2 regions of the Mesorhizobium sp. WSM2561 genome follow, and region 2 is predicted to be linked to the other one. Evidence: predicted binding sites of a transcription regulator. Region 2 holds the regulator's gene; the other holds the start of a gene.
What was found. The regulator LexA, encoded in region 2, represses DNA repair genes until DNA is damaged. The targets are predictions, from matches to a motif close to TGTTCNNNNTGTGTTCNG.
Positions count from the first base shown of each region.

Region 1: a site for LexA is predicted at 8,128-8,145, ahead of M727_RS0111070 (sel1 repeat family protein). Genes of this name have one in related genera too.

Region 1 is NZ_AZUX01000007.1:148,348-159,527, reverse strand. It holds gene M727_RS0111120 (uracil-DNA glycosylase) at 1-618, opposite strand, end outside; gene M727_RS0111115 (hypothetical protein) at 745-1,389, opposite strand; gene M727_RS0111105 (electron transfer flavoprotein-ubiquinone oxidoreductase) at 1,629-3,308, shown strand; gene M727_RS0111100 (DUF922 domain-containing protein) at 3,454-4,059, shown strand; gene M727_RS0111095 (endonuclease/exonuclease/phosphatase family protein) at 4,061-5,140, opposite strand; gene M727_RS0111090 (AMP nucleosidase) at 5,229-6,689, opposite strand; gene M727_RS0111085 (hypothetical protein) at 6,816-7,010, opposite strand; gene M727_RS42340 (hypothetical protein) at 7,046-7,198, opposite strand; gene M727_RS0111075 (DUF2147 domain-containing protein) at 7,485-7,829, opposite strand; gene M727_RS0111070 (sel1 repeat family protein) at 8,292-8,558, shown strand; gene M727_RS0111065 (ABC transporter substrate-binding protein) at 9,007-10,128, shown strand; gene M727_RS0111060 (acetyl/propionyl/methylcrotonyl-CoA carboxylase subunit alpha) at 10,245-11,180, opposite strand, start outside.
Region 2 is NZ_AZUX01000003.1:193,777-204,956, reverse strand. It holds gene gltX (glutamate--tRNA ligase) at 1-384, opposite strand, end outside; gene M727_RS0105880 (ComEC/Rec2 family competence protein) at 488-2,941, shown strand; gene lexA (transcriptional repressor LexA) at 2,935-3,687, opposite strand; gene glp (gephyrin-like molybdotransferase Glp) at 3,792-4,997, opposite strand; gene moaC (cyclic pyranopterin monophosphate synthase MoaC) at 4,997-5,494, opposite strand; gene trpC (indole-3-glycerol phosphate synthase TrpC) at 5,561-6,412, opposite strand; gene trpD (anthranilate phosphoribosyltransferase) at 6,417-7,427, opposite strand; gene M727_RS0105850 (SurA N-terminal domain-containing protein) at 7,424-9,316, opposite strand; gene tpiA (triose-phosphate isomerase) at 9,462-10,229, shown strand; gene secG (preprotein translocase subunit SecG) at 10,535-10,993, shown strand.

The DNA.
Region 1 (11,180 bases), on a different contig from region 2:
AATCTCGGTCTCGTGCGGCGTCGGCGTGCGGTTGCCCGGCGGCCGCCAGGGAATGACATTGGCGATGTAGGCCGAGGTCCGGTCGAGGCCGATTGCGGCCAGCATCCGGTCGAGCAGCCGGCCCGAGCGGCCGACGAACGGCAATCCCTCGATGTCCTCGTCGCGCCCGGGCGCCTCGCCGACCAGCATGACGGCAGCATTCGGATTGCCGTCGGCGAACACCAGGTTCTTGGCGGTGAATTTGAGGTTGCAGCCGTCGAAAGCCGCCATGTGCTGGCGAAGCTCGTCCAGGGTTGCCGCCGTCGTCGCCAAGTGTCGCGCCAATGCCGCTTGCTGCTCGTCGGGCACTGTCGCCGTACCGGACGGCGCGCGCACCGCCGGTGCCGCAGCTTGCCTTTCGCCCATTCCGGCGCGTGACAGGCTTGTCGAGCGAGGCAGCGCTGCGTTCTCACCGGTTGGCGGCGTAACTGTCGCTGGCCCCCGCTCAGGCGGCTTTGACGCAGCCTCGGCAAACCTGTTCAGCGGCTCCTCTTCGAGCGCTTCATCGACGCCGGCGCTGGCGTAGAAGGCCAGCAGCTCCGCAATATCAGGTCGGTTGTCTCGGGAAACGGCAGTCATGCTTTCACATTCAGTCGCGCGGCAGGAATTTGCAACATCGTGATTGGCGCGATGCTTCATGATTTCGTCATCCAGGGCCTCAGCGACGTCGCTTCGCTCCTGCTTCGCCCTGGATGACGAAATGGTTCAGCTCGACGGTATACGCGGATCCTGAACCAGATAGAACGTCCAGCGTGGTGTGTAGTCGGTGATCAGGTAATCGAATTTCGCTGTCTTCAACGGGTCGATCTTGCCGCTCTTGAACAGCAGCCGGTCATAGGGTTCGAAGTCGCGATCGAAATCGGCAAAGCTGCTCGACCAGATGTTGTCAGGCGTCTTGTTGCGCTGGTCGAACGACAGGCCGTCGCCGAACACGCTCGGCCGGTGGAGTATCTCCTGGAGCTCGAACTGGAACTCGACCCAGGCCTGGCCGCTGTTGTTGAGCACGTCGACGCGCATATACATGAGGCCGTTGGCAAATTGGCCCGCAGTGCCGAAGGGCTGGATCGGCTTTGTCGTGCGGATCGTCAGTGTCACTGGTGTCGCCGAATTCAGCTCTTCGGTGATGACAAGCGGGTCCTCCTTTGTCCCGATGCCCGAGGCGCTGGTGATGCGGAAGCCGCCCAGCTCGTCGGAAAAGGAGTAGGCTCCGGCCACCCAGACCCTTTGCGGCTCGGCGCGGGCGCCAACGGACGCCAGGGGCAAAAGGGCCAAAACGAGCGCCCGGCAAATCCGTCCGGGCGACGAAAAAAAGCGCGTCGATGAAAAGCCGGATGGCCCGTATGTGCGCATGGTGCGAAGTATGGCCGATAAGCAAGCCGTCGAACAATTAAAAAAAATCAGGGCAACGGCTCTCTTTGGACTCGGATCGATGTTGGTGGACCCGCAAATCGCGATTTTGTAGTACGATGCGCGGCCTTTTTGACGAAATCGGCATTGTCACGTCAGCGCCGGTTTCGCGTCGCGAATTGATGCGCTATGCAGCGGATAAGCCAGCAAGATGCGCAAATGCGGCAGCCAGTGAGGGGTTGATGAGCGAGATCGAACGCGAAAGCATGGAATTCGACGTGGTCATCGTCGGCGCCGGTCCGGCCGGCCTCGCTGCCGCTATCCGTCTCAAGCAGGTCAATCCCGAGCTTTCCGTCGTCGTCCTGGAAAAGGGCGGCGAAGTCGGCGCCCACATCCTGTCCGGCGCCGTCGTCGATCCGATCGGCATCGACCGGCTGCTGCCGGGCTGGCGTGACGAGGAGGGACATCCGTTCAAGACGCCGGTCACGGCAGACCATTTCCTGGTCCTCGGCCCCGCCGGTTCGTTCCGTCTGCCCAATATTCTGATGCCGCCGCTGATGAACAACCACGGCAACTACATCGTTTCGCTCGGCAATGTCTGCCGCTGGCTGGCGACCAAGGCCGAGGCGCTGGGCGTCGAGATCTATCCGGGCTTTGCCGCCGTGGATCTCATTTACAGTGACGAGGGCGCGGTCACCGGCGTTGTCACCGGCGACATGGGCGTCGAGAAGGATGGCACGCGTGGCCCGGGCTTCGCGCCGGGCATGGCGCTGATGGGCAAATATGTGCTGATCGGCGAGGGCGCGCGCGGCTCGCTGGCCAAGCAGTTGATCGCCAAATACCATCTTTCCGACGGCCGCGAGCCCGGCAAATACGGCATCGGTCTCAAAGAGCTCTGGCAGGTCAAGCCGGAGAACCATCGGCCGGGCCTTGTCCAGCACTCCTTCGGCTGGCCGCTCGACATGAAGACCGGCGGCGGCTCCTTCCTCTACCATCTGGAGGACAACCAGGTGGCGGTCGGCTTCGTCGTCCACCTCAACTACAAGAACCCCTATCTGTCTCCGTTCGACGAGTTCCAGCGCTTCAAGACCCACCCGGCGATCAGGGGCACATTCGAGGGCGGCAAGCGGCTCGGCTATGGCGCCCGTGCCATCACAGAGGGCGGCTGGCAGTCGGTGCCGAAACTGTCCTTCCCCGGTGGCGCGCTGATCGGTTGTGCTGCCGGCTTCGTCAACGTGCCGCGCATCAAGGGCTCGCACAATGCCGTGCTCTCCGGAATGCTGTCGGCCGAGCATGTCACCGAGGCGATCGGCGCCGGCCGCGCCAATGACGAACTGGCTTCCTACGAGGCGGCATGGCGGGCGACCGACATCGGCAAGGATTTGAAGAAGGTGCGCAACGTCAAGCCGTTGTGGTCGCGCTTCGGCACCGTCGTCGGCGTCGGCATCGGCGGCCTCGACATGTGGCTGAATTCGCTGTTCGGGTTCTCGCCTTTCGGCACGCTGAAGCACGGCAAGGCCGATTATGCGACGCTTGAACCGGCCGCCAAGCATAAGAAGATCGCCTATCCGAAGCCGGATGGCGTGCTCACCTTCGACCGCCTGTCCTCAGTGTTCCTGTCCAATACCAACCACGAGGAAAACGAGCCTGTCCACCTGCTGGTCGCGGATATGGACCTGCAGCAGCGCTCCGAACACGATGTCTATGCCGGGCCCTCGACACGCTACTGCCCGGCCGGCGTCTACGAATGGGTCGACAAGGATGGCAACGCCGCCGCCGATCCCGCGGCGAAGGACGTGCGCTTCGTCATCAACGCGCAGAACTGCGTCCACTGCAAGACCTGCGACATCAAGGATCCGAACCGAAACATTACCTGGGTGCCGCCACAAGGTGGAGAGGGACCAGTCTACCAAAACATGTAGCCTAGCAAGCCAGAACGGCCCGGCGGCCGTCTCGCCCGTTGACCAAAATGAAAGCGCGTGAAGGCCTATTATATGTGCGGCGTCTAAAAGAAGTTGAAGCGGGGCGGCGCCTGTGGTTCCATTCTTTCTGACCCGGGAGATGACCATGCGCCTGGCGGTTCTGACGTGCCTTGTGGCGATTGGCGGCTTGTGCGGCTTCGCACCGCCGGCATTGGCTGACACGAAGGTGCTGGTCAAGACCCGGACCTACGACATCACTGGAACCACGGGCGCCGCCCTGATCGAGGCCATGGACCGCAACGGTCCGAAGCGGCACGGCTTCATGACGCACGCCATCGCGCTGGCCGCCTATACCGTAGATTGGGACCTTGACGTCACAAGGGAGGGTGGTGTCTGCCGTCTGCGCCAAGCCAATGGCACGCTCGATCTCACCTACACCTTGCCGCGTTTGGCCTCAGCCGCGACACCGGCGCTGCAGAAGCGCTGGAAGCGGTTTTTCGCGGGCGTTCGTGCTCACGAGCATAACCATGGCCGCATCGCCAGGACAATGATGCGGGCGACCGAAAGATCGATCACTGGACTGGAGTTCGCCGACAACTTGTTTTGCAGCAAGACGCACCGCGAGGCGAGGCGCCGGATCAAGGCCGTCTATGCCGAATACGAAGCGAAACAGAACGCCTTCGACGCGCGCGAGCATCGCGACGGCGGCCATGTCGAGCACCTCATCAGGGCGCTGTTGCGCAAGCAGTAGCTCAGCCTCGGGTCCTGCCGTTCTGTCTCACCGATGCCGTCGCGGTTTCTTGTTCGTCGACCGGCTTCTTCTGTTCCTGCCTGAGCGAGAACTCCACCATCAGCGGAAGATGGTCGGAGCCGGTGTTTTCTAGCCTCGACACCGAATGGATGAGAACCGCGCCCTTGCTGAAAACAAGGTCGATCGGCAGTCCGGCGAAGCGCAGGAATTCCGGCAGCTTGATAGGGAGCCAGGTCGGCCCCGGCGAAGGCGCCACGGTCAGCTTGCCAAGACCTGCCACGCGCCGGACGGCGGCGCTCCACGGCACTGCATTGCAGTCGCATGCCATGATCGATGTCTCGCCGAGCGAGGCGAACTCCCCCGACAATCCGCCGATCTGCCGTGACTGGTTACGCGGCCATGGCCAGATGAGGTGCATGGCGGCGACTTCGACGTCGGTTCTGCCGAAATCGACCGTCGCGATGGCCATCGCGCCGCGGCCATCGCAGCGCGGTTGCGTGCCGGCGGCAAACGGCCGTCTGGACAGCAGCGCAACGCCGAAAACGCCATTGGGGTAGGGGCAGAGGATCCGGTAAGGGTAGGCGCTGGCAAGATGGCCAAGTTTCGCCTTCCACATGTCGGACACCTCGTCGAGGGTGATCACATCAGGCTGGGTCCGGCCGATCAGCGACAATACTTTTTCAGGCGTTGGATTGCTGAACCGCAGGTTCATCTGCAGCAGGCGGTAGACCGCCTGGTCACCGGGGTGAATCGGCTGATCACCGGGGTAAACGGGCTGGTCGCCGGCCTCGGCTTCGTAGGCTGCCTGGACCGGCCACAGGCGGGGCACCGACAGGGCGTTCGAGGTGGTGGCAAAGGCAGCCACTGCAAAGAGCAGCGCTGTGGCCGCCTGCAGGCGAAACGAGGTCGCCAGCAGCGGCAGCGCGCAAAGCGCCATCAGCACGGCAAGATGGACGCGGAAATGAGCGAAGGAATCGAAGGCCGGATGCAGCGTTCCGAAAAACCCGGCCACCAGCGCGGCCGAGAAGACGAGCATTGCGACGAATGCTGCCGACACCATCATGTTTCGAACGGGTACCATCTACTTTGCTTATCGGCAGAAATGCAGCCCAAAGCAAGATTACGAAATGCCCTGCCGCGCTGTTACCAGGGTCGCAGGCCGCTCGCTCCTACTGGAACGCGGTCTCCGAAAAGCTTCTGAGCTTGCGCGAATGCAACCGTTCCATCGGCATCTCGGCCAGCTTTTCCATCGCCCTGATGCCGATGGTCAAATGCTGTGCCACTTGCCGCTTGTAGAACTCGGTCGCCATGCCGGGCAGCTTCAATTCGCCATGCAGCGGTTTGTCGGAGACGCAAAGCAGCGTACCGTAGGGTACGCGGAATCGGAAGCCATTGGCGGCGATCGTCGCCGACTCCATGTCGAGCGCGATCGCCCGTGACTGCGACAGCCGCTGCACTGGCCCACGCTGGTCGCGCAACTCCCAGTTGCGGTTGTCGATGGTAGCTACTGTGCCGGTCCGCATGATACGCTTGAGGTCGTAGCCGGAAAGGCCGGTGACTTCGGCGACCGCCTCCTGCAGCGCCACCTGGATTTCGGCCAGCGGCGGGATCGGCACCCAGACCGGAAGATCGTCGTCCAGAACATGGTCTTCCCGCACATAGGCATGCGCCAGCACATAGTCGCCCAGCGCCTGGGTGTTGCGCAGGCCGGCGCAATGGCCGAGCATCACCCAGGCATGCGGCCTGAGCACCGCTATGTGGTCGGTGATCGTCTTGGCGTTGGAGGGGCCGACGCCGATATTGACCATGGTGATGCCGCCATGGTTCGGCTTCTTCAGATGATAGGCCGGCATCTGCGGCAGGCGCGGCGGCGCCACGCCATGGCTGGGCGCGCTTTGTCCAGCCTTGGTGACGACGTTTCCCGGCTCGACGAATTCGACGTATCCGCCGCCGCCTTTCGCCATCAGATCGTGCGCACGGGCGACGAATTCGTCGATGTAGAACTGGTAATTGGTGAACAGCACGAAATTCTGGAAATGCTGGGGACTGGTCGCCGTGTAGTGCGACATCCGGTGCAGCGAGTAGTCGATGCGTTGCGCCGTGAATGCCGCCAATGGCCTGGCTTCGCCTAACGCCACTTCGAACGTGCCGTTGGCGATCTGGTCGTCGGTGCCGTCGAGATCCGGCACGTCGAACAGGTCACGGATCGGCCGCCTGATGCGCTCGGCTGCCGCGCCGTCGACATGCGAGCCTTCCAGGAACGCGAAGTGCAGCGGGATGGGCGTCGTCGATTCCGAAACCGTGACCGGAACGCCGTGATTGCGCATGATCAGGCGAAGCTGCTCGATGAGATAGCGTTCGAAAAGGGCGGGCTGGGTTATGGTGGTCGAGAAATGCCCGGGCGTCGGCATATGGCCGTAAGCCTGCCGCGAGTCGATCTGGGTGAACGAAGTCGTGGTGACGCCGACCTCCGGATAAAACGCCCGGTAGCGCTTGTTGTTGTCGCCGCCTGCGGCGAGCGCCGTAAACGAATCGCGCAGGAATTTGGTGTTGCGGTCGTAGAGGGCCTGCAAGGCCGCGACGGCCTTTGCTGCATCATTGAAGATCTGCCGGCCAAACGGCTCCGGCATCACGACTGAGTCTATGGCTTGGGGGTAGATTCGCTTTTCCATGACCCAATATAGAGGCTTGGCCATGCGGTTGGGAGGGGGCCGAAGGGTCGTTTTTTTGCATGGTTTTGATGACGGCCGATTGGCCTAGCCGCGCCGCAGGCTGACCAACAGCACAAAGCCGACGCCGGTCTTCTTCAGCGCCGGCGCTTCGATCGTCGAGCCGGCATCGGCGCGCATCGAGGGCACGGCCAGAACCGGCGCTGCAAGAACCATCAGGATGAGCGTCGCCCGCGGCACAAGCCGAAGGGTCTTGAGGGCGTTGGCGACGATGCGGTCCATGGCTTGTTGCTTCTCTTTGAGGGGTTTTGTCGGCGTCAATGGCGAAGGTGGCTCGGGCAACCGAACCGGCAGGAATTGGCCTGGTCCCAGGAGGGGGCCGGGCGCCCGGCCCCGGCAACCAGGATGGCGAACGACATGCCGAACAGGCTCATCAGCAGGCAGACGATGGTGAAGCGGCGGGCGAACATGGCGTGGTGTCTCCTTCAACACGCATGAGAATGCCCTGGTGCTACTGAACCGGTTCTGATGCCGGCGTTCATCTGCGGTTCAAATTTAGACGGAGTGCCGGCTGCCGACCGTCCACCAAATCTTGCCGACCCAAATCTCGCCGACAGGGGACGAAGGATGCGCTAAAATTGCTGTTAGGGCGCAGAAGGCGCAGCTCACGCGATCGATTGGTGTTCGCAAACACAGAGGCGCGAACAAAAACGGGGCCTTAGCGGCCCCGTTTTCATTGTGGTGCAGTCGAAACGATCAGAGCTTGTGCCAGGTCTGGCTCCGGCAGATCAGCCCGCCGAGCACGCAGCCGCTCATCTTGAGCGAAGCGCCTGAGACCGAGGCCTTGCCAGAATAGGTCTTGTCGGTCTCCGGGTCGGTTATCGTCCCCGTATATTTGTTGGCGCCGGACACCTTGAACGAACCGATGCGCTTGCCGGCAAACTTGCCAGATTTGAGCGTGATGGAAAATGCGTCGCCACCGCCCGTGATGGCGGCGGTCGAACCGGCTTGCGTTTTCCAGTTGCCTTCGATCGGGTCGGCCCAAGCCGTGCCGGCCATGATCAATGTGGCCGCGAGGGCCATGCTGATTTTGCGAAACATGTTTCTCCTCCCTGTGGGCATCCGGCCGGGTGTTGCGCCCCGCCGGTCTGCCTCTTACGCAAACGTAAGCTAATCCACCTCCCGACGAAACAAAAGCGGTGCCGCTGCGGAAGACTTCAGGATTTTTCCAGCCGCCCGAAGCGGTCTGGTCGGCGAGAAATGAAATGCCGGGCATGCTGGCTTTGTCTTCCGTGGTTAGCGGAGTCTTGATTTGCGCCTCGCAAATTTTCATCAATTTTGGCGCAAACCGGCGCAATTGCTGGCTTTGCATCGTTAATAAATTTCGGCGTTTACCTCTTGTTTTAGCTTTGTTTTCCTCAAATTAAGCACGCCGTTTAACGACGGATTCAAGCCTTCGGTTCATTCTCGAAAGCATCGAAAGAGCAGTCGCCCCAAGGGTTTCCAGGGGACAGAACGAGGCAGCTCTCGGGAGCCTGACAGGGGCTAGAACAGGGGATTGAAATGGCACGTTTTGAAATGCCTGAAGCCGGCTTTGGCGCCATGGGGGCAACTGCCCAGGCCGACATTCTTTTCGAACTGGGCATGATGTATGCGACCGGCCGCGATTGCGAGACCGATGTCGTCGCCGCCCACAAATGGTTCAACATCGCTGCGATCAAGGGCTCGGTCCGGGCCGCGGAACTGCGCTCGGAACTGTCGGCCGCCATGTCGAAGGTCGAGATCGCCAGGGCGCTGCGCGAAGCCCGCGAATGGATGACGATGCACTAAGTCTAGCCTGAGCTCATCACGTACTGAGATCACCGACAGGGACGCTTCAAGGCCGCCGAAGACGGCCGGACCGGCAAGAACAAGGCCGCGCAAGACGGTCGTGCCAACAAATGACAAGAACGCGGCAGGCCGGATAACGCCCAGCTGCGCGACGACAGGGAAGGCGAGCGGTTTTCGGGGCGCGCGTGGGAGCGTTCGGGACTGTTCGATCGACAAAGCCGCGACCGGCCGGAACAAGGCAGGCGCGGCTTTTCGCAGTTTCGGACCACGATCCCAAAAAGTGGAAACCGGTTTTTGGAAGAAGATCATAGTCAAACAGAAAGGCGGCAGGCCCAATCGAGTGCCGCCGATGCGCCAAGACAGGCTTGGCGAAGGGTGAAATTCTCCCACCTATTCTGGAAGAGGCGTGGCCGGAGCGGCCGCGCGCGAGTGGAGGAGTTGTATCGCCATGAAAAAGTTGGGTATTTTGAGCGCGGCCATAGTCGGCCTGGTGATGAGTGCGCCGGTTGCCTTCGCCGAAGACATCACCTTTTCGGTGGTCGGACCGATGACCGGACAGCTTGCCACCATCGGCGACCAGTTCAAGCAGGGCGCGCAAGCCGCGGCCGACGCGATCAACGCCGCCGGCGGCGTCGACGGCCGCCAGATCAAGCTCGACGTCCAGGATGACCAGTGCGATCCGAAGCAGGCGGTTTCGGTCGCAAACCGCATCGTCGCCAACGGCGTCAAGTTCATCGATGGCCATGCCTGCTCGGGCTCGAGCATCCCGGCCTCGGCCGTCTATGCCGAAGCCGGTGCGATGATGATGAGTCCGGCTTCGTCGAACCCGGAGCTGACGGACGCGGCGGCGAAATCCGGCTGGCCGACGATCATGCGCCTTTATACGCGCGATGATGCGCAGGGCGCCTTCATCGGTCCATGGATCGCCAAGAAATACGCCGGCAAGAAGGTCGTCATCATGCATGACAAGAGCGCCTATGGGCAGGGCGTGGCCGATGCCGTCAAGGCGACGATGAACCAGAACGGCCTCAACGAGATCCTCTACGAGGGCATCAACGCCGGCGAAAAGGACTATTCGGCGCTTGTCACCAAGCTCAAGGAGCTGAAGGCTGATGTGGTCTATTTCGGCGGCTACCACCCAGAGGCCGGCCTCATCCTGCGCCAGTCGGCGGAACAGGACTTCAAGTTCCAGCTGATCATGCCGGACTCGATTGCCACGCCGGAATTCTGGCAGGTTGCCGGCCCGGCCGGCGAAGGCACCATGTTCGTCTTCCCGTCGGATCCGCAGGCGAAGCCCGAAGCCAAGCAGGCCATCGAAAAGATCAAGGCGGGCGGCTTCGTGCCCGAGGGCTTTACGCTGTTCTCCTATGCCGTGATCCAGGCCTTTGCCGAGGGCATCAAGCGCGCCGGCAGCGACGACCCGGCCAAGGTTGCCGAAGCGCTGAAGAATGGCCAGCCGATCAGCACCGTCGTCGGCCCCGTCACTTTCGATGAAAAGGGCGACCTCAAGAACGTCAGCTACGACATCAACCAGTGGCACGACGGCAAATACGCGCCGATCCAGCCTTGATCGCCGGCTTCGCCTGGCGACAATCGGAGATGGCCGGGGCAGATCCGGCCATTTTCATTTGGTCATGCGTTTGCGGCGCGCGTCTTCCGTCGTCGCCTCTCCTTGGATGAACAGCGTCAGCCGTGGGCTTCCTCGGCAAAACGCACCAGCACCGTCCCATCGGTGACCTGCGCGCCCTCTGTTGCGATCTCGGCGATCGTCCCGTCATGCGTGGCGGAAATCGTGTGCTCCATCTTCATCGCTTCCAGGATCAACAGCGGCTGGCCCTTGATGACGGTTTCGCCTTTTGCCGCGCGCACCAGCTTGACCAGTCCCGGCATCGGCGCGCGCAGGCTGTCGGCACCGGCGGCGATTTCGTCGGCCCTTGCCAACGGGTCCGGCACCGCGAAGCTGTAGCCGACGGCGCCTGAAAAGACAGTGACATGGCCTGGCCAGCGGGCGAGGCGAGGGGCAGCGCGAAGATCAAGCGCGCTGTCATAAGGTGCGTCCAGTGCCACCTGGAAGCGCCCGTCCGGCCGCATCGATACAAGCGCGAGGATATCGTCCTCGCCGTAGCGAAGCCACGTGCGCCGCGCCATCGCGTGGAAATGCGCATAGCCGGCAAGCGACGACCACGGCTCGCGGGTCGGCGCCTGAGCCCCGGCGCCGGACGCTGCAAGTGCGGCCGCGGCGACGATCTCGCTGCTCGGCGGCGGCACTGCGGTCAGCGCTTGCTGGTGCCTGCCGATCAGCCCGGTGTCGACGTCGCCTGCCGAAAAATCCGCGTCAGCGGCGAGAGCCGCGAGAAAGGCGGTGTTGACGGTCGAGCCGGCGATCTCGGTTTGCGAAAGGGAAATGCCCAGTGCTTCGAGCGCCGCCTGCCTGTTCTTGCCATGGACGACGAGCTTGGCGATCATCGGGTCGTAGAACGGCGAGATGGCATCGCCGGTCCGCACGCCGGTCTCGATCCGCATGCTGGCGCCCTCCGGCGCTGTATCCGGAAATTTCAGGTGATGCAGCGTGCCCGTCGCCGGCAAAAAGCCCTTTGCAGCGTCCTCGGCATAGATGCGCGC
Region 2 (11,180 bases):
GCGCCAGCGGCCGTCATAGCGGGGAGGCAAGCCCTTGGCCCGCGCACTCTCGCGCATCGCCTCCAGCTCGGCCGGCGTCGCATAGCAGTGATAGGCTTTGCCGAGGCGCACCAGCTCCTCGGCGACCGCGCGGTGGCGCGGCGCGCGCTCGAACTGCGATACCGGCTCGCCGTCCCAGGTGAGGCCGAGCCAGGAGAGCCCATCGAGGATGGCAGCGGTTGCCGCATCGGTCGAACGCTCGCGATCGGTGTCCTCGATGCGCAGCAGCATCCTGCCGCCAGTGTGTTTCGCGTACAGCCAATTGAACAGCGCCGTGCGTGCCCCGCCAATATGCAGGAATCCGGTGGGCGAAGGGGCAAAACGGGTGACGACCTTGTCGGACATGAAACTCTCGGGGCAAGCGCAGGAAACGGATGTGGCTGCGCGGACTTTCGCGCGTTGCGCGTTCATGTAGCATAGGAGGTCAAGGGCGCAAGGGGCGAACCCTATGGCTGGACCAGGCCGCGGCGTGGACGAGAGCGAGGGCGCGAACGCAAGCGTCAGCGAACGATCGCTGTTCGCCGACGTTCCCCACGAGCCGCTACCCGTTTCGCTGCCGGCGTCGCCGCCGGGCATCCAGCCTCTTTGGCCGGACCGCTCCGCGCCGATACCGGCTCCAGCACCCGGCCCTGTCATTCGTTTTCGCCGACTGCTCAGCCATCTTTCACCATCCGGTGTCCGCAACAGCGTGGCCTCCGCAGCCGGCCTGGAACTCGACCGCGGCGTCGCCTTCCTGCTGGTGCCGGTTTTTCTGGCATGCGGGGTGATCGTCTATTTTTCGCTTGCCGTCGAACCGGACTTTGCCCAGCCGATTGCCGTCGTGGTCCTCACGGCATTGTGTGCGGCCGTCACGCGCTCACGCCGCAAAACGCACCTGTGCTTCATGGCAGCGTTGCTGTGCGCGTTTGGTGTGCTCGCCGCCAAGGTTGAAACTTGGCGCGCCGGAACGAAGATGCTCGGTTCGGAAATCCAGACCCGGCTGACCGGCCGTGTCGTCAGGCTCGACCAGATGGCGAACGGCCGGATCAGGCTGACCATCGACGTGATGTCGACCGCCCGGCCGACACTGCGTTATGCACCCGAACGTGTCAGGGTGTCGGCACGCAAGATTCCCGCTGAGATGACCGCAGGCTCGGTGGCAACCGGCTATGTGAGGCTTCTGCCTCCGACTGGCCCGGTCAGACCGGACAGCTTTGACTTTTCCTTTGACAGCTATTTCGCCGGTATCGGTGCCAGTGGCTTTTTCCTCGGCAGTCCAAAGATCGTCGTCTCCGAAGATGCACCGTTAACCGCACGCCTTTCTTCGTCGATCGAGAAGGCGCGCGAAACCATCGCCGACCATATCAGGGACAGCATCGGTGGTGCCGAGGGGGAGATTGCCGCTGCGCTGATCGTCGGCGTGCGTGCCGGCATCCCCGAAGAGATAAACGAATCGATGCGGCGCACCGGCATCTACCACATCATCTCCATTTCCGGCCTGCACATGGCGCTTGTCGCCGGCACCGTCATGGGATTGCTGCGCAGCGCCTTTGCGCTATTTCCCGACTTTTCGTCGCGCCGGCCGGTCAAGAAATATGCGGCTGCTGCCGCACTCGTCTCCATCGCTGCCTATCTGATTTTCTCCGGTATCGTGGTCGCGGCTGAACGCAGCTTCATCATGCTGGCGGTAATGCTTGTCGCCGTGCTGTTCGACCGGGCGGCACTCACCATGCGCAACCTGGCGATTTCGGCCATCGCCGTCATCGTCGTGTCGCCGCACGAGGTGGTCGGCGCAAGCTTCCAGATGTCCTTCGCTGCGACTGCGGCTCTCGTGGGCGCCTATGCCGGTTGGTCCGCCTTTCGTGCCGACAAGGCCAAGGCGCCGCGACAGCGACGGTCACCGGCCGCTTTCGTCACGCGCAAGCTCGTCGCTGGGGCAGGCACCATCGCAATGACCTCCATCATTGCCGGCAGCGCCACCGCGCTCTTCGCCATCTGGCACTTCCAGCGCGTCTCGCCGCTCAGCCTGTTCGCCAATCTGGCCGTCATGCCGATCGTCACGATCGTCATGTTCCTGGCCGTCCTCAGCGCCTTGGCAATGCCTTTCGGCCTCGACGGCCCTTTCCTCTACATGATGGGCAAGGGCCTGACGGCGATGATTGCAATTTCGGGATGGATCTCGGAGCGTTCGCCGGTCGATGCAGTCGGCCTGATTTCGTTGCAATCGGTTCTGCTGGTGACGGTCGCCTTGGTCATCGCCACGATGGCGACGACGTGGCTGCGGCTTGCGGCACTTCCCTTTGCGCTCGCCGGCCTGCTGACGATTTCCGAGACGCGCACCCCCGACGTGCTGATCTCGGAGGATGCGCATCTGGTGGCGCTGCCGATCGGCGGCGGCGAACTTGCCGTCAACCGGGTGCGTTCGAACGAATTCACCACCGACAACTGGAAACATGCGCTGGTTTCAACAACGATCGTCGAGCCGGAGACATTCGAAAAAGGAGATGTGCGGTTCGACATCGCCGATCCGGCCGACCTGCCGCCGGGAGCGCCTTTCACCTGCACTGCCGGCCTGTGCCTGGCCCGGCATCCGTCCGGCGCGCTCATCGCGCTCGCCGACAACCGTAAAACCGCGCGGCCGGCCTGTGCCTTTGCGGATTTGATCGTCATCGACGATGCCACAGCCTATTACAAACCCTGCCGCAACCCGCTGGTTCTCGTCGTCACCAAACGGCAGCTCGCTCGCATGGGCAGTGCCGCCGTCTTCTTCGATCCGCTATCGGCGACGACGCGCGCAGAAATCCGTTTTGCCGTCAGACAGCCATATAGGCCTTGGCATGAGCAGCGGCGGTTTTCGCGCGAGGCGAGGGGCCTGCCGCCGTACCTCAGGGCCGAGAAACCCAAGAAGCCTGCCGTTCAGTAACGCCGGATCAGTCCGACGAGCTTGCCCTGCACCTTGACCCGGTCCGGCCCGAAGATGCGCGTCTCGTAGGCCGGATTGGCGGCTTCCAGTGCGATCGAGGCACCTTTGCGGCGGAATCGTTTCAGCGTCGCTTCCTCCTCGTCGACCAGAGCGACAATGATCTCGCCAGGCTGGGCGGTGTCGGCGTTGCGGATGATGACCGTGTCGCCGTCGAAGATGCCGGCCTCGATCATCGAATCGCCCTTGACCTCCAGCGCGTAGTGCGTGCCGCCGGTGATCATGTCCGGTGGCACCGAGATCGAATGCGTCTGGTGCTGGATGGCGTCGATCGGCACACCGGCAGCGATGCGGCCCATCACCGGTATGGAGACGGTGGCAACGACGTCGTCGTCATTGCCGGCCGCACGCATGCGCGAAGGCGCCGGCTTGATCTGGCGTCCGAGGCCGCCCTGTCCAAGCCCGCCCTGGCCAAGGCTGCCTTGAATGACGCTCGGCGAGAATTTGCGCGCCGCATTGAGGCCCGGCGCGATCGAATCGGGCAGGCGCAGCACCTCCAGCGCGCGGGCGCGGTTGGGCAGGCGGCGAATGAAACCGCGTTCCTCCAGCGCCGTGATCAGCCGGTGGATCCCCGATTTGGAGGCGAGGTCGAGCGCTTCCTTCATCTCGTCGAACGAGGGCGGAATGCCGCTTTCCTTCAGCCGCTCGTGGATGAACATCAGCAGTTCATGTTGTTTGCGTGTCAGCATCGCGACCCCCAACAGAATCAGAAAAACAAACCCAGAACAAACACTATCTGTTCCAGTTGTGTTCCGCAACCATTTAAAGTTTAATGAATGTGTTGACGTTTTGTTCAGCGTAGCATCAGCACGCTGCAGGCGGCGCCCGCTGCGGTTGCGGGAGCGAATGGCTCGCGCACGACCAGTCCGTTGGCGTCGGCCAGCATTCTGAGCATCGAGGAATCCTGGATACTGAACGGCGTTGCCTCAAGCGTGCCGGCTTCTTCCTTCACCACCGCGCGTACATAGTCCTGCCGGAGATCGTTGGCCGGCATGGCGGCGCCGAGCCGCGCCTGACGCATGTCCTGGCGGAAGGCGCGGCCGCCGAGCCGCGCCAGCAGCGGCTTCAGAAAGAGCTGCGTGCAGACCAGGCTGGCCACCGGATTGCCGGGCAGGCCGATGCAGCGGATGGCGCCCAGCCGCCCGAACATCAGTGGCTTGCCGGGCCGCATGGCGATTTTCCAGAAATCGAGCGCCATGCCTTCGCCGGTTAGCACGTCATGGACGAGGTCGTGGTCGCCGACCGAGGCGCCGCCCAGCGTGACGATGACGTCCGCGCCTGCGTCGACCGCTTTTCTCACCAGCGCGGCGATCGCCTCCTTGCGGTCGGGGGCGATGCCGAGATCGAGTGCGCTGGCGCCGACCGAGCGGGCCGCGGCGGCGACGCCATAGGCATTGGAGGAGATGATCTGGTCGGGGCCGAGGTCGCTGCCCGGCGGCAGCAATTCGTCGCCGGTGGCGATGATGGCGACCAGCGGCCGTTTCACCACGCGGACCTGCTGGTGGTTGGCCGACGCCGCCAGCGACAATGCCGCCGGATCAAGCAGGCGGCCTTTCTCCAGCAGCGCGTCGCCCTGCGAGAAATCGAGCCCGAGGCGGCGGATGTTGCGGCCTTCAACCGTCGGCGCGGTCACTTCGACGATGCCGCCGCCGAGGTCGCGGACATTCTCCTGGATGACGATGGTGTCGGCGCCCGCGGGAAGCGGCGCGCCGGTGAAGACGCGCACGGCCTGCGCCGGGCCGACTGTTCCGGCAAAGCCTCGTCCGGCCGGCGCCATGCCGATCACCGAAAGTCTCGCGGGCACGGACGCGACATCGTCGGCCCGCACGGCATAGCCGTCCATGGCTGACGCGTTGAATGGCGGCTGGGTGCGGAGCGCGATGAGCGGCCCCGCCAGCACGCGGTCGGCGGCGTCCATCAGGGCGACGCTTTCAGCCTGCAAGGGCGCAGCATCCGCAAGCAGGCGCTCGAGCGCCTCGGCGACCGCAAGCAGCGCCATTATCGGCCTGCCCCCTGGGCGTCCGCCTTGTAGTCGCCGGATTTGCCGCCGGTCTTTTCCACCAGCCTGATGCCGGAGATCGCCATGCCGCGATCGACCGCCTTGGCCATATCATAGATGGTCAGGCAGGCGACCGAGACGGCGGTCAGCGCTTCCATCTCGACGCCGGTCTTGCCGGTGACGCGGGCCAGCGCCGTGACCTTCAGGCCGGGCAGCTTCGCGTCCGGTTCGATGTCTACCGATATCTTGGTCAACAGCAGCGGATGGCAGAGCGGGATCAGCTCATGCGTCCTCTTGGCCGCCATGATGCCGGCGATGCGCGCCGTGCCCAGCACGTCGCCTTTCCTGGCATCGCCGTCGAGAATCATTTTCAGCGTTTCGGGCCGCATCGAGACAAGACCTTCGGCGATTGCCGTGCGGGTCGTCTCCGCCTTGTCGCCGACATCGACCATATTGGCTTCGCCTTCCGCGCCAAGATGGGTGAGGGCGGCGGACATCGTCAGGTCACCCTGGAGCGACGTGCGTCCGTTTGGACGCCCAAAGCACGCTCTAGGGCTTTGTATCTATGCATCATGCTCTCCGAACATCGATTCCGATTTTCGGGCAGATGCATTGGCGGGCGCCTTGCCCGTCAAAAGCAGATGCGTCGCAGTGGCCACGTCATGTTGCCGCATCAGGCTCTCGCCGACGAGGAAAGTGCCAATGTCGCTCCGTTCCAGCCTGCGGCAGTCCTGGTGCGAGAAAATACCGCTCTCGCTGACCAGCAGCCGGTCGGCCGGCACCATCGCCGCGAGCCGCTCCGACGTCTCGATGCTGGTTTCGAATGTCCGGAGATTGCGGTTGTTGATGCCGATCAGCCGCGACGACAGTTTCAGCGCGCGTTCCGTCTCGGCCTCGTCATGCACCTCGACCAGCGCGTCCATGCCGAGCTCGAAAGCCGTCGTTTCGAGTTCCCTGGCCACGGCGTCATCGACGCTCGCCATGATGATCAGGATGGCGTCCGCGCCCCACGCACGGGCCTCGAACACCTGATAGGGCTCGAACAGAAAATCCTTGCGCAAAGCCGGCAATGTCACGGCGCTGCGCGCATCGGTGAGGAATTCAGGCGCCCCCTGGAAAGACGGCGCATCGGTCAGCACCGACAGGCAGGCAGCCCCACCTTTGGCATAGGCCTGGGCCAGCGCCGGCGGATCGAAATCGGCGCGGATCAGGCCCTTGGACGGGCTCGCCTTCTTGATCTCGGCGATCAGCGCGAAACTGCCGGATTTGCGTTTGGCTTCAAGGGCCGAGAGAAAGCCGCGCGGTGCATCGGTAGCCCTCGCCCGTGCCTTGATTTCGGCAAGCGGCACCCGCGCCTTCGCCGCCGCGATCTCGTCGCGCTTGTAGGCTTCGATCTTGCGCAGGATATCAGACACGGCGCTATCCGTTTGAAATCTCGACCAGCCGGTCAAGCACCTTTAGCGCCCGGCCGCTGTCGATGGCTTGCGCCGCCGTCGCCATGCCATCGGCAAGCGTCGTCGCCTTTCCCGCCACCACCAGTCCGGCGCCGGCGTTCATCAGCACCGTATCGCGAAAGGCGCCGGCAGCGCCGCCCAGCATGTCGCGCAGCGCCTGGGCGTTGTAGGCGGCATCGCCGCCGCGCAACTCGTCCTTGGTATGCCGCTTCAGCCCGACCGCTTCCGGGGTCAGCGTAAAGCTGCGGATCTCGCCGCCGACCAGTTCGGCGACCTGGGTTTCGCCGGTGGTGGTGATCTCGTCATAGCCGTCGCCATGGGCGACCCAGGCGTGGTCGGCGCCCAGTGCCTTCAACGTCTCGGCCACCGGCATGATCCATTCCGGCAAGAAGACGCCAACCATCTGCCTGACGACACCAGCCGGATTGGAGAGCGGGCCAAGCAGGTTGAAGATTGTGCGGGTGCCGAGCTCGGCGCGGATCGGGCCGACATGCTTCATCGCCGGATGATGCGCCGGTGCGAACATGAAGCCGACGCCTGCGTCGTGGATGCAGCGGCCGATCGTTTCCGGCGGGATGTCGAGCTTGACGCCAAGCGCGGTCAGCACGTCGGCGGCGCCGGTCTGCGAGGACAGTCCGCGATTGCCGTGCTTGGCCACCGGCACGCCGCAGGCGGCGATGACGAACGCGGATGCGGTCGAGATGTTGACGCTGTGCGAATTGTCGCCGCCGGTGCCGACGATGTCGATGGCGCCAGCCGGCGCGTCGACGCGCAGCATCTTGGCGCGCATGGTGGCGACGGCGCCGGAAATCTCGCTCACCGTCTCGCCGCGCACGCGCAGCGCCATCAGGAAGCCGCCGATCTGGCCGGGCGTAGCGTCGCCCGACATGATGATGTCGAAGGCATCGCGCGCTTCCTCGAAGGAAAGGGAGCTGCCAGCGGCGACCTTGGCGATATGGGTCTTGAGCGCGCTCATCTGGTCAGGGCTTGGGCAACGGCGGTTTGGTCGATGCGAACGTCATATTGCGTCTGCAGCTGCGCCACCAACTGGTCGAGCAGGTCGTCGGACATGCCGGCGGTGAACGATTTCTGCTCGTCGTCCGGCACCGAGCTGGCGTCGGCTCCGGCAGGCTCGAACACTTCGGCAATCCTGAACAGGATCTGTCCGTCGCCGGTGGGCGAGGGGATCAATCCGGTCCCGCCTTCGCCTTCGCCGAACATCGCAGCCGCCCCTTCCTTGCCGAAATCGGCGTCGTCCGCCCCGCGCTTGACGCCGCGCTTGGTCTGCTTCTCAAGCTTGAGCTCGCTCGCGATCACGTCGAGCGTAGTGCCGGCCTCGAGACGCTTTTCGAGCTCCTGCGCTTTTGCGGTGAGCCGCTTGGTCGTTTCCGCCGCCGTCCAGTCGGCCACCACCTTCTGGCGGACTTCATCCAGCGTGCGGTCGCGGGCCGGCGTGACCGAATCCACCTCGTAGAACACGAAGCCGTTGTTGGCAGTGGTGAGGTCGGGATTCTCGGTGCCGGGTTCGGCATCGAACACCGCCTTGATCAGCTCCGGCGATTCCGGCAGATCCTTGACGATGGCGCCGTCCGGCCTCAGGCCGGTGCGATCGATCGCGTCGACGGTGACGACCTTCAGCTTCAGTTTTTCGGCCGCTTGCTCGAGCGTGCTGCCCGAAGCGCGGCTGTCTTCGTAACTGTCATGCACGTCGAGCAGAATGCGGCTTGCCTCGCCCAGCGCCAGGTCCTTGCGGATGTCGGCGGCCACTTCGGCCAGCGGCTTCACCACTTCGGGCTTGATCTCGGTGACGCGCAGCAGCACCGGACCGAAGGCGCCCTGAACGACCGGGCTGACTTCGTTGACGTTGAGCGCAAACGCCGCATCCGCCACCGCCTTGTCGGCGATCTTGTCCTTGGACAGCGTGCCGAGCAGCGTGTCGGCCTGCGTCTTGCCCTCGGCGGCGACGAGTTTGTCGAATGTCGCGCCGGTCTTGAGTGAATCGAGCGCGGCCTTCGCGGCATCGGGCGTTTTGAACACGAGCTGTTCGATGGTGCGCGTTTCCGCCGTGGTGTAGCGCCCCTTGTTCTTGTTGTAGTCGTCGCTGACCTGCTGGTCGGTCACGGCACTCGCATCCATGATGTCTTCCGGCTCGAGCCTGACATAGGAGAATTTGCGGTATTCGGGCGCCGCATAGGTCTTCTTGTTTTCCTCAAAATAGGCCGAAAGCGTAGTGTCGGATGGCGCTTCGATCGGCTCGACCAGCGATTTCGGCAACGTCAAATAGTCGATGGTGCGGTCTTCGCCACGATAGAGCGCGACCGCCTTCAAGAACGTATTCGGGGCCTTGAGGCCGTCCGAAACCGCCTCGACGATCTGCTGGCGCACAGCCACCTGGGCGCGATTCCTGAGATAGTCTTCCGGCCGCATGCCGACCTGTTGCAGTATGTATTCGAAAGTCCTTCTGTCGAAGTTGCCCCCGGGACCCTTGAAGGCCGGGTCTTCATGCGTGAGTTGGGCCAGCCGGTCCTTGGACAGCCCAAGCCCGAGCTTGCGGGCCTGCTCATCGAGGACTGCCCCCGACACGAGTTGCGCCAGCACCTGGTTGTCGAGGCCAAGCGCCGTCGCCTGCTCGCGGCTGATGCGCTGGCCGAATTGCTGCGACATCACGCTGATCTGCCGGTCATAGGCCAGCCGATACTCGTTGATCGACACTTTGGTGCCTCCGGCCGTGACAACGGCGTCGTGGCCTGCAAAACCACCGACCATCTGTCCGGAAATGCCCCAGACGGCGAAGCTCAACACCAACAATATCAGCAGCGCTTTCGCGATCCAGGTCCCCGCCGCGCTTCTCAAGATACCAAGCATGGTCAATTCCGATTTTTTCGCGCATTTCGCATGCGCCGAGTCTGAAACAAGCGCAATAGCGTCCTTCCGGCCGACTGTCGATTGCTTTGTGGGCTGAGTTTGGTAGTGAGGACGCAGCCGAATATTGCCCGGAGAAGCAAATCCCATGACGCTTGGAATCCGCCCGCTGGTCGCCGGCAACTGGAAAATGAATGGCACCAGCGCCTCGCTCAACGAACTCAGGATGATCGGCAACGGCTTCATGAGCGGGCTCGATGCCGAGACCGAAGCGCTGGTCTGCGTTCCGGCGACGCTGCTTGCGCATGCCGCGGAGATCTTGTCGCGCACGCCGGTCCGGGCCGGGGGCGAGGATTGCCACACCAAGGAGAGCGGCGCCCATACCGGCTGTATTTCGGCCGAGATGCTGAAAGATGCGGGCGCCAGTCACGTCATCGTCGGCCATTCCGAACGCCGCGCCGATCACAATGAGGACGACGCCATTGTCCAGGCAAAGGCGTCCGCCGCGTGGCGCGCCGGGCTGGTTGCCATCATCTGCATCGGCGAGACGAGAGCCGAACGCGAGGCGGGCGCTACGCTCGACGTGCTGTCGCGCCAGGTCGCCGGCTCGGTGCCGCCGAACGCCACTGCATCGAATACCGTCATCGCCTACGAGCCGGTATGGGCGATCGGCACGGGACTGACGCCGACCGCCGCCGACGTTGCTGAGGCGCATGCGCATATTCGCGAAAAACTGTCGGAAAGGCTTGGCAGCGCAGCGGCGAAGATGCGCATCCTCTATGGCGGCTCGGTCAAGCCGTCGAACGCGGTCGAACTGCTTGGCGTAAAAAATGTCGACGGCGCGCTGGTCGGCGGCGCCAGCCTGAAGGCGGCGGACTTTCTCGGCATTGCCGAAGCCTATCGAAATATCTCCTAAAGCGCGTCGCGTTTGGCCGGCCTAATGCGACGCGCTTTAGGTTGTTGTTTTTACGCATGTCGTTATCGCAAAACCGCTGCACACCCTCGGGTCAGGCCCAAGGGCATGCTTTTGCGCGACATGCTTTAGCATCGAAAGGCTGTCGGGCACTTCGGATACTGTGCCGCAGCGGAAAATGTTGCAACGGCCGCATTGCTTCCCATATTCCGGCCACGGGCTTGGAATTGCCGTCAAAGCATTGTATTGAGCCGCCTCCAAATCACCGGTCGTATCAGCGGCCGCGCAAGGCTTTGCCAGGATAAATTATGGAAACCGTACTGATCGTCGTCCACCTCATGGTCGTGCTCGCTCTTGTCGGCGTGGTGCTGCTGCAGCGCTCCGAAGGCGGCGGCCTCGGTATCGGCGGCGGATCGGGCTTCATGACCGCACGCGGCGCCGCCAACGCGCTGACGCGGGCGACGGCGATCCTGGCGGCGGCGTTCTTCGCCACCTCGCTGACCTTGTCGATCGTCGCCCGGTACGGCGAGAAGCCGATCGATATTCTCGATCGCGTGCCTGTGACGAACGGTGGGGGCGGCGTGCTCAACCAGTTGCCTGGCACCACGACGCCGACACCGCCGTCCGGCAGTACGGCGCCAACACCGCCTTCCGGCAATGATGCCGCAGCCCCGGCCCCCGCTGCACCGCCAGCGGCGGGAGCGACCACGCCGCCGGCCACAAACGGCGCTACCCCGCCAGTAACACCGCAGGTTCCAAACCAGTAATCAGCAGACGTCCGGCGCCGCGATCTGTTGTTGTTTGAACACAGTCGCGGCAAATGCCGCACGATCACGAGGATTCGACCGGGCGCGGCACGCCAGGGCGCTTGAGGCGTCTCCGATTAATCGATTATAGATTGCGCGCGGCACATTCGGGGTCCTTGGGGGACGCCGGGCGACGCCGTGGCAACAA